DNA from 3 places in the Bacillus sp. T3 genome. Region 1 is predicted to be linked to each of the others. Evidence: a T-box and tRNA genes for the amino acid it is inferred to sense, from the RefSeq annotation. Region 1 holds a T-box; the other regions hold tRNA genes.
What was found. A T-box is a leader RNA that pairs with one kind of tRNA and senses whether it is charged. The one in region 1 lies ahead of ileS (isoleucine--tRNA ligase), so its partner is inferred to be a tRNA-Ile.

Region 1 (3,280 bases):
TTTAGTCTCTACTGCGTATCCATTATCGCGGCAAAAAGCACAGGTTATTATTGGACAAGGCCTGGTTAAAGTTAATTGGACAGTGATTGAATCTTCTTCATTCGAATGTGGTGAAGGTGATACTTTATCGGTCCGCGGCTTTGGCCGTGTTAAGATTGATTCAATCGAAGGAAAGACAAAAAAGGACAAATGGCGAATTATAGCGAAACAGCAAAAATAAATTATTGGATTTAGCAGGATTATAAAAGGGATTGTCGAATACATGGTTATACATACGAGTCTTGATTTGGAGGTGGCGTTATGCCGTTAACACCGTTAGATATACACAATAAAGAATTCAGCAAGGGATTTCGAGGCTATGATGAGGATGAGGTAAACGAATTCCTTGATCAGGTTATTAAAGATTATGAATTGTTGATCCGTGAGAAAAAGGAATTAGAAGAAAAATTAAAAGATCAAACAGAAAGATTGGGGCATTTCTCTAGTATTGAGGAAACCCTTAACAAGTCGATTGTAATTGCTCAAGAAGCTGGGGAAGAAGTACGTAGAAATGCGCAAAAGGAAGCAAAATTAATCATCAAGGAAGCAGAAAAAAATGCTGATCGGATTGTTAATGAATCGCTTACAAAGGCAAGAAAAATTGCCTTGGAAATAGAAGATCTTAAGAAGCAATCAAAGGTATTCAGAACTCGCTTTAAAATGCTGATTGAAGCACAGCTTGATTTATTAAGCAATGATGATTGGGATCATTTACTCCAATATGAGTTAGATGCATCTGAATTGAAGGCAGCTGAAGAAGATTCATTAGCATAACTTGACGAACGAATTATAAATCGCATATAATGCATAACAATAGAACCTTAAATAAGAATGACGATGATAGGGACAGTACGTTTTTTCAACATGCTTTTAAAGCGACTTAGGGATGGTGTAAGCCTAGGAAAGCCGAAAATTCGAAAAATCACCCTTGAGTTCCAGGTTGAACACTATTTTTGATAGGTAAAGTAAACTTTGGCGTGAATTCACGATACGAATAACTAGAGGACAGAGCTATCATATGCTTTGTCAATTAGGGTGGTACCGCGGGAAAACCTTCTCGTCCCTTCATCAGGGATGAAAAGGTTTTTTTTGTTGTCATTTTGTATTTACAAAGTTGATTGGAGCGAAAGGTGCGAGACTCCTGCGGGAGCAGTGGGACAGGTGAGACCCCACAGGCGCTATGCGCCGAGGAGGCTCACCGCCCGCCCCGCGGAAAGTGAGCACCTGCAGCGGAAATCAACAACTAACTTTAAAACAACCAAAAATAAATTCCATAGGAGGAAATGAAATGGATTATAAAGATACGTTATTGATGCCACAAACGGAATTTCCGATGCGTGGGAATCTTCCAAAGCGTGAGCCTGACATGCAGGCACAATGGGAAGAAATGAATATTTATCAGCAAGTCCAAGAAAGAACGAAAGGGAGACCAATGTTTGTATTGCACGATGGTCCTCCATATGCCAACGGTGACATCCACATGGGCCATGCATTAAATAAAATCCTCAAGGATTTCATCGTTCGCTACAAATCAATGAGCGGATTCCATGCACCATATGTTCCGGGTTGGGATACACACGGTTTACCAATTGAGCAGGCTTTAACAAACAAAGGAGTTAAACGGAAGGAAATGACCGTTGCTGAATTCCGTAAACTTTGTGAGCAATATGCTTATGAACAAGTGAACAATCAACGCGTCCAGTTTAAACGTCTAGGTGTTCGTGCTGACTGGGATAATCCATATATTACTTTAAAGCCTGAATATGAAGCACAGCAAATCAAAGTGTTTGGCGAGATGGCGAAAAAAGGCTACATCTATAAAGGTCTGAAGCCTGTTTATTGGTCACCGTCAAGTGAGTCAGCCTTAGCAGAAGCAGAAATCGAATATCAGGATAAGCGTTCTGCCTCTATTTATGTTGCCTTTAACGTGAAAGATGGAAAAAATGTATTAGATACCGATACAAAAATCGTTATCTGGACTACAACTCCATGGACTATTCCGGCCAACCTTGGAATTTCTGTTCATCCAGAATTAACGTATGTTGTCGTTGAAGAAGGCGGAAGCAAATACGTTGTGGCTGAAGCATTATTAGAAGCTGTTACTAGTGAAGTTGGCTGGGAAAATCCAACGGTCGTCAAAAAGGTTAAAGGAAGCGAATTGGAATACATTATCGCCCTTCATCCAATTTATGGTCGTGAATCACTGGTCATGCTTGGCGAGCACGTAACAACTGATGCAGGTACTGGTTGTGTACACACAGCACCTGGTCACGGTGAAGACGATTTCCATGTTGGTCAAAAGTATGGCTTAGATGTATTAAATCCAGTAGATGATAAGGGGCACATGACACATGAGGCTCCAGGCTTTGAAGGGTTATTTTATGAAAATGCCAATAAGCCAATTACGGAAAAGCTAGAAGAAAATGGAGCGCTATTAAAGTTATCCTTTATTACTCACTCTTATCCGCATGACTGGAGAACAAAGAAACCTGTCATTTTCCGTGCGACTGCACAGTGGTTTGCTTCTATTAAAGATTTCCGTAACGAGCTTCTAGAAGCTGTTAAGGAAACAAAGTGGGTACCTGAATGGGGCGAAACACGTTTGTTTAACATGGTTCGCGATCGTGGTGACTGGTGTATTTCCCGTCAACGTGCATGGGGTGTACCAATTCCAGTATTCTATGCTGAAAATGGTGAAGCGATTATTACAGACGAAACGATCAATCATGTTTCAGGACTGTTCCGTGAGAACGGATCAAATATTTGGTTTGAGCGGGAAGCGGTAGAGCTATTACCTGAAGGATTTACGCATCCGGGTAGTCCAAATGGTGAATTTACGAAAGAAACGGATATCATGGATGTATGGTTTGATTCTGGATCTTCTCACCAAGCTGTTTTAGAAGAGCGTGATGATCTTCAGCGTCCAGCCGATCTTTATTTAGAAGGATCTGACCAATATCGCGGTTGGTTTAATTCATCACTTTCAACAGGTGTTGCTGTAACAGGCAAGGCACCGTATAAAGGTGTTCTCAGCCATGGATTTGCGCTAGATGGTGAAGGAAGAAAAATGAGTAAATCAATTGGTAACGTGGTTATTCCGGCCAAGGTTATGCAACAGCTTGGTGCCGATATCCTCCGTTTATGGGTCGCTTCTGTTGACTATCAAGCGGATGTGCGCGTTTCCGATGCGATTTTAAAACAAGTAGCTGAAGTCTATCGTAAAATTCGTAATACATTCCGT
Region 2 (3,280 bases), 1.1 Mb from region 1:
GTAAGACTGGGATAACTTCGGGAAGCCGGAGCTAATACCGGATAATCCTTTCCCTCTCATGAGGGAAAGCTGAAAGACGGTTTCGGCTGTCACTTACAGATGGGCCCGCGGCGCATTAGCTAGTTGGTGAGGTAACGGCTCACCAAGGCGACGATGCGTAGCCGACCTGAGAGGGTGATCGGCCACACTGGGACTGAGACACGGCCCAGACTCCTACGGGAGGCAGCAGTAGGGAATCTTCCGCAATGGACGAAAGTCTGACGGAGCAACGCCGCGTGAGCGAAGAAGGCCTTCGGGTCGTAAAGCTCTGTTGTTAGGGAAGAACAAGTACCGGAGTAACTGCCGGTACCTTGACGGTACCTAACCAGAAAGCCACGGCTAACTACGTGCCAGCAGCCGCGGTAATACGTAGGTGGCAAGCGTTGTCCGGAATTATTGGGCGTAAAGCGCGCGCAGGCGGTTCCTTAAGTCTGATGTGAAAGCCCCTGGCTGACCGGGGAGGGTCATTGGAAACTGGGGAACTTGAGTGCAGAAGAGAAGAGCGGAATTCCACGTGTAGCGGTGAAATGCGTAGAGATGTGGAGGAACACCAGTGGCGAAGGCGGCTCTTTGGTCTGTAACTGACGCTGAGGCGCGAAAGCGTGGGGAGCGAACAGGATTAGATACCCTGGTAGTCCACGCCGTAAACGATGAGTGCTAAGTGTTAGAGGGTTTCCGCCCTTTAGTGCTGCAGCAAACGCATTAAGCACTCCGCCTGGGGAGTACGGCCGCAAGGCTGAAACTCAAAGGAATTGACGGGGGCCCGCACAAGCGGTGGAGCATGTGGTTTAATTCGAAGCAACGCGAAGAACCTTACCAGGTCTTGACATCCTCTGACACTCCTAGAGATAGGACGTTCCCCTTCGGGGGACAGAGTGACAGGTGGTGCATGGTTGTCGTCAGCTCGTGTCGTGAGATGTTGGGTTAAGTCCCGCAACGAGCGCAACCCTTGATCTTAGTTGCCAGCATTTAGTTGGGCACTCTAAGGTGACTGCCGGTGACAAACCGGAGGAAGGTGGGGATGACGTCAAATCATCATGCCCCTTATGACCTGGGCTACACACGTGCTACAATGGATGGTACAAAGGGTCGCGAAACCGCGAGGTCGAGCCAATCCCATAAAACCATTCTCAGTTCGGATTGTAGGCTGCAACTCGCCTACATGAAGCTGGAATCGCTAGTAATCGCGGATCAGCATGCCGCGGTGAATACGTTCCCGGGCCTTGTACACACCGCCCGTCACACCACGAGAGTTTGTAACACCCGAAGTCGGTGGGGTAACCGTAAGGAGCCAGCCGCCTAAGGTGGGACAGATGATTGGGGTGAAGTCGTAACAAGGTAGCCGTATCGGAAGGTGCGGCTGGATCACCTCCTTTCTAAGGATATTGTCGTAAAGACAATCGGAATGCAGACCTTCTGGTCTGTACTGTTGACTGTTTGGTTTGTTTAGTTTTGAGAGAGCAATTTCTCAAAAGTTTAATATTTATCCGTTATATATGGGCCTATAGCTCAGCTGGTTAGAGCGCACGCCTGATAAGCGTGAGGTCGATGGTTCGAGTCCATTTAGGCCCACCATAACCCATAACGGGGTCTTAGCTCAGCTGGGAGAGCGCCTGCCTTGCACGCAGGAGGTCAGGGGTTCGATCCCCCTAGACTCCACCAATCATAACGATTGCACCATGTCGTTATTTTTTGTTCCTTGAAAACTAGATAATCGTAAGAAGAAGAAAACAAGAAACACCACATTAGTTTTTTCTCTCTTAATAATAAGAGAATTAACCTTTAGGTTAAGTTAGAAAGGGCGCACGGTGGATGCCTTGGCACTAGGAGCCGATGAAGGACGGTACTAACACCGATATGCTTCGGGGAGCTGTAAGTAAGCTTTGATCCGGAGATTTCCGAATGGGGGAACCCACTACTCGTAATGGAGTAGTATCTTTACCTGAATACATAGGGTATTGAAGGCACACCCGGGGAACTGAAACATCTAAGTACCCAGGAGGAAGAGAAAGCAAACGCGATTCCCTGAGTAGCGGCGAGCGAAACGGGACATAGCCCAAACCAAGAGGCTTGCCTCTTGGGGTTGTAGGACACTCAACATGGAGTTACAAAGGAACGGGGTAAATGAAGAGATCTGGAAAGGTCCGTCAAAGAAGGTAAAAACCCTGTAGTTGAAACTTCGTTCCCTCCTGAGTGGATCCTGAGTACGGCCTAGACACGTGAAATCCGGTCGGAAGCAGGGAGGACCATCTCCCAAGGCTAAATACTCCCTAGTGACCGATAGTGAACCAGTACCGTGAGGGAAAGGTGAAAAGCACCCTGGAAGGGGAGTGAAAGAGATCCTGAAACCGTGTGCCTACAAGTAGTCAGAGCCCGTTAATGGGTGATGGCGTGCCTTTTGTAGAATGAACCGGCGAGTTACGATTACATGCAAGGTTAAGTTGAGAAGACGGAGCCGCAGCGAAAGCGAGTCTGAATAGGGCGTATGAGTATGTGGTCGTAGACCCGAAACCAGGTGATCTACCCATGTCCAGGGTGAAGGTTGGGTAACACCAACTGGAGGCCCGAACCCACGCACGTTGAAAAGTGCGGGGATGAGGTGTGGGTAGCGGAGAAATTCCAATCGAACTTGGAGATAGCTGGTTCTCTCCGAAATAGCTTTAGGGCTAGCCTCACGTAGTAAGAGTCTTGGAGGTAGAGCACTGTTTGGACTAGGGGCCCTCATCGGGTTACCGAATTCAGACAAACTCCGAATGCCAAAGACTTATCCGTGGGAGTCAGACTGCGAGTGATAAGATCCGTAGTCAAAAGGGAAACAGCCCAGACCACCAGCTAAGGTCCCAAAGTATACGTTAAGTGGAAAAGGATGTGGAGTTGCTTAGACAACCAGGATGTTGGCTTAGAAGCAGCCACCATTTAAAGAGTGCGTAATAGCTCACTGGTCGAGTGACTCTGCGCCGAAAATGTACCGGGGCTAAACGTATCACCGAAGCTGTGGATTGACATCTACGATGTCAGTGGTAGGAGAGCGTTCTAAGGGCGTTGAAGCTAGACCGTAAGGACTGGTGGAGCGCTTAGAAGTGAGAATGCCGGTATGAGTAGCGAAAGATGGGTGAGAATCCCATCCACCGAATGACTAAGGTTTCCTGAGGAAGGCTCGTCCGCTCAGGGTTAGTCGGGACCTAAGCCGAGGCCGAAAGGCGTAGGCGATGGATAACAGGTTGATATTCCTGTACCACCT
Region 3 (3,280 bases), 1.2 Mb from region 1:
GCGTAAAGCGCGCGCAGGCGGTTCCTTAAGTCTGATGTGAAAGCCCCCGGCTGAACCGGGAGGGTCATTGGAAACTGGGGAACTTGAGTGCAGAAGAGAAGAGCGGAATTCCACGTGTAGCGGTGAAATGCGTAGAGATGTGGAGGAACACCAGTGGCGAAGGCGGCTCTTTGGTCTGTAACTGACGCTGAGGCGCGAAAGCGTGGGGAGCGAACAGGATTAGATACCCTGGTAGTCCACGCCGTAAACGATGAGTGCTAAGTGTTAGAGGGTTTCCGCCCTTTAGTGCTGCAGCAAACGCATTAAGCACTCCGCCTGGGGAGTACGGCCGCAAGGCTGAAACTCAAAGGAATTGACGGGGGCCCGCACAAGCGGTGGAGCATGTGGTTTAATTCGAAGCAACGCGAAGAACCTTACCAGGTCTTGACATCCTCTGACACTCCTAGAGATAGGACGTTCCCCTTCGGGGGACAGAGTGACAGGTGGTGCATGGTTGTCGTCAGCTCGTGTCGTGAGATGTTGGGTTAAGTCCCGCAACGAGCGCAACCCTTGATCTTAGTTGCCAGCATTTAGTTGGGCACTCTAAGGTGACTGCCGGTGACAAACCTGGAGGAAGGTGGGGATGACGTCAAATCATCATGCCCCTTATGACCTGGGCTACACACGTGCTACAATGGATGGTACAAAGGGTCGCGAAACCGCGAGGTCGAGCCAATCCCATAAAACCATTCTCAGTTCGGATTGTAGGCTGCAACTCGCCTACATGAAGCTGGAATCGCTAGTAATCGCGGATCAGCATGCCGCGGTGAATACGTTCCCGGGCCTTGTACACACCGCCCGTCACACCACGAGAGTTTGTAACACCCGAAGTCGGTGGGGTAACCGTAAGGAGCCAGCCGCCTAAGGTGGGACAGATGATTGGGGTGAAGTCGTAACAAGGTAGCCGTATCGGAAGGTGCGGCTGGATCACCTCCTTTCTAAGGATATTGTCGTAAAGACAATCGGAATGCAGACCTTCTGGTCTGTACTGTTGACTGTTTGGTTTGTTTAGTTTTGAGAGAGCAATTTCTCAAAAGTTTAATATTTATCCGTTATATATGGGCCTATAGCTCAGCTGGTTAGAGCGCACGCCTGATAAGCGTGAGGTCGATGGTTCGAGTCCATTTAGGCCCACCATAACCCATAACGGGGTCTTAGCTCAGCTGGGAGAGCGCCTGCCTTGCACGCAGGAGGTCAGGGGTTCGATCCCCCTAGACTCCACCAATCATAACGATTGCACCATGTCGTTATTTTTTGTTCCTTGAAAACTAGATAATCGTAAGAAGAAGAAAACAAGAAACACCACATTAGTTTTTTCTCTCTTAATAATAAGAGAATTAACCTTTAGGTTAAGTTAGAAAGGGCGCACGGTGGATGCCTTGGCACTAGGAGCCGATGAAGGACGGTACTAACACCGATATGCTTCGGGGAGCTGTAAGTAAGCTTTGATCCTGGAGATTTCCGAATGGGGGAACCCACTACTCGTAATGGAGTAGTATCTTTACCTGAATACATAGGGTATTGAAGGCACACCCTGGGAACTGAAACATCTAAGTACCCGGAGGAAGAGAAAGCAAACGCGATTCCCTGAGTAGCGGCGAGCGAAACGGGACATAGCCCAAACCAAGAGGCTTGCCTCTTGGGGTTGTAGGACACTCAACATGGAGTTACAAAGGAACGGGGTAAATGAAGAGATCTGGAAAGGTCCGTCAAAGAAGGTAAAAACCCTGTAGTTGAAACTTCGTTCCCTCCTGAGTGGATCCTGAGTACGGCCTGGACACGTGAAATCCGGCCGGAAGCAGGGAGGACCATCTCCCAAGGCTAAATACTCCCTAGTGACCGATAGTGAACCAGTACCGTGAGGGAAAGGTGAAAAGCACCCTGGAAGGGGAGTGAAAGAGATCCTGAAACCGTGTGCCTACAAGTAGTCAGAGCCCGTTAATGGGTGATGGCGTGCCTTTTGTAGAATGAACCTGCGAGTTACGATTACATGCAAGGTTAAGTTGAGAAGACGGAGCCGCAGCGAAAGCGAGTCTGAATAGGGCGTATGAGTATGTGGTCGTAGACCCGAAACCAGGTGATCTACCCATGTCCAGGGTGAAGGTTGGGTAACACCAACTGGAGGCCCGAACCCACGCACGTTGAAAAGTGCGGGGATGAGGTGTGGGTAGCGGAGAAATTCCAATCGAACTTGGAGATAGCTGGTTCTCTCCGAAATAGCTTTAGGGCTAGCCTCACGTAGTAAGAGTCTTGGAGGTAGAGCACTGTTTGGACTAGGGGCCCTCATCGGGTTACCGAATTCAGACAAACTCCGAATGCCAAAGACTTATCCGTGGGAGTCAGACTGCGAGTGATAAGATCCGTAGTCAAAAGGGAAACAGCCCAGACCACCAGCTAAGGTCCCAAAGTATACGTTAAGTGGAAAAGGATGTGGAGTTGCTTAGACAACCAGGATGTTGGCTTAGAAGCAGCCACCATTTAAAGAGTGCGTAATAGCTCACTGGTCGAGTGACTCTGCGCCGAAAATGTACCTGGGCTAAACGTATCACCGAAGCTGTGGATTGACATCTACGATGTCAGTGGTAGGAGAGCGTTCTAAGGGCGTTGAAGCTAGACCGTAAGGACTGGTGGAGCGCTTAGAAGTGAGAATGCCGGTATGAGTAGCGAAAGATGGGTGAGAATCCCATCCACCGAATGACTAAGGTTTCCTGAGGAAGGCTCGTCCGCTCAGGGTTAGTCGGGACCTAAGCCGAGGCCGAAAGGCGTAGGCGATGGATAACAGGTTGATATTCCTGTACCACCTCATTATCGTTTGAGCAACGGGGGGACGCAGGAGGATAGGGTAAGCGCACTGCTGGATATGTGCGTGTAAGCAGTTAGGCTGAAAATGAGGCAAATCCCATTTTCGAGAAGGCTGAGCTGTGATGCCGAGGGAAATATAGTACCGAAGTTCCTGATTCCACACTGCCAAGAAAAGCCTCTAGCGAGATAAAAGGTGCCCGTACCGCAAACCGACACAGGTAGTCGAGGAGAGAATCCTAAGGTGAGCGAGAGAACTCTCGTTAAGGAACTCGGCAAAATGACCCCGTAACTTCGGGAGAAGGGGTGCTCTTTTGGGTGTTAAAGCCTAGAAGAGCCGCAGTGAATAGGCCCAGGCGACTGTTTAGCAAAAACACAGGTCTCTGCAAAGCCGCAAGGCGAAGTATAGGGGCTGACGCCTGCCCGGTGCTGGAAGGTTAAG

Region 2: it has a tRNA-Ile gene. The T-box ahead of ileS (isoleucine--tRNA ligase) is inferred to sense a tRNA for this amino acid. The anticodon was not compared.
Region 3: it has a tRNA-Ile gene. The T-box ahead of ileS (isoleucine--tRNA ligase) is inferred to sense a tRNA for this amino acid. The anticodon was not compared.

Annotation. Positions count from the first base shown of each region.
Region 1 covers NZ_CP137761.1:3,599,298-3,602,577, reverse strand. Annotated here, with positions in the region: gene RGF10_RS18350 (YlmH family RNA-binding protein) at 1-220, shown strand, start outside; gene RGF10_RS18345 (DivIVA domain-containing protein) at 301-813, shown strand; T-box leader at 868-1,107, shown strand; gene ileS (isoleucine--tRNA ligase) at 1,328-3,280, shown strand, end outside.
Region 2 covers NZ_CP137761.1:130,437-133,716, reverse strand. Annotated here, with positions in the region: rRNA gene RGF10_RS00780 (16S ribosomal RNA) at 1-1,415, shown strand, start outside; tRNA gene RGF10_RS00775 (tRNA-Ile) at 1,538-1,614, shown strand; tRNA gene RGF10_RS00770 (tRNA-Ala) at 1,626-1,701, shown strand; rRNA gene RGF10_RS00765 (23S ribosomal RNA) at 1,825-3,280, shown strand, end outside.
Region 3 covers NZ_CP137761.1:150,721-154,000, reverse strand. Annotated here, with positions in the region: rRNA gene RGF10_RS00890 (16S ribosomal RNA) at 1-977, shown strand, start outside; tRNA gene RGF10_RS00885 (tRNA-Ile) at 1,100-1,176, shown strand; tRNA gene RGF10_RS00880 (tRNA-Ala) at 1,188-1,263, shown strand; rRNA gene RGF10_RS00875 (23S ribosomal RNA) at 1,387-3,280, shown strand, end outside.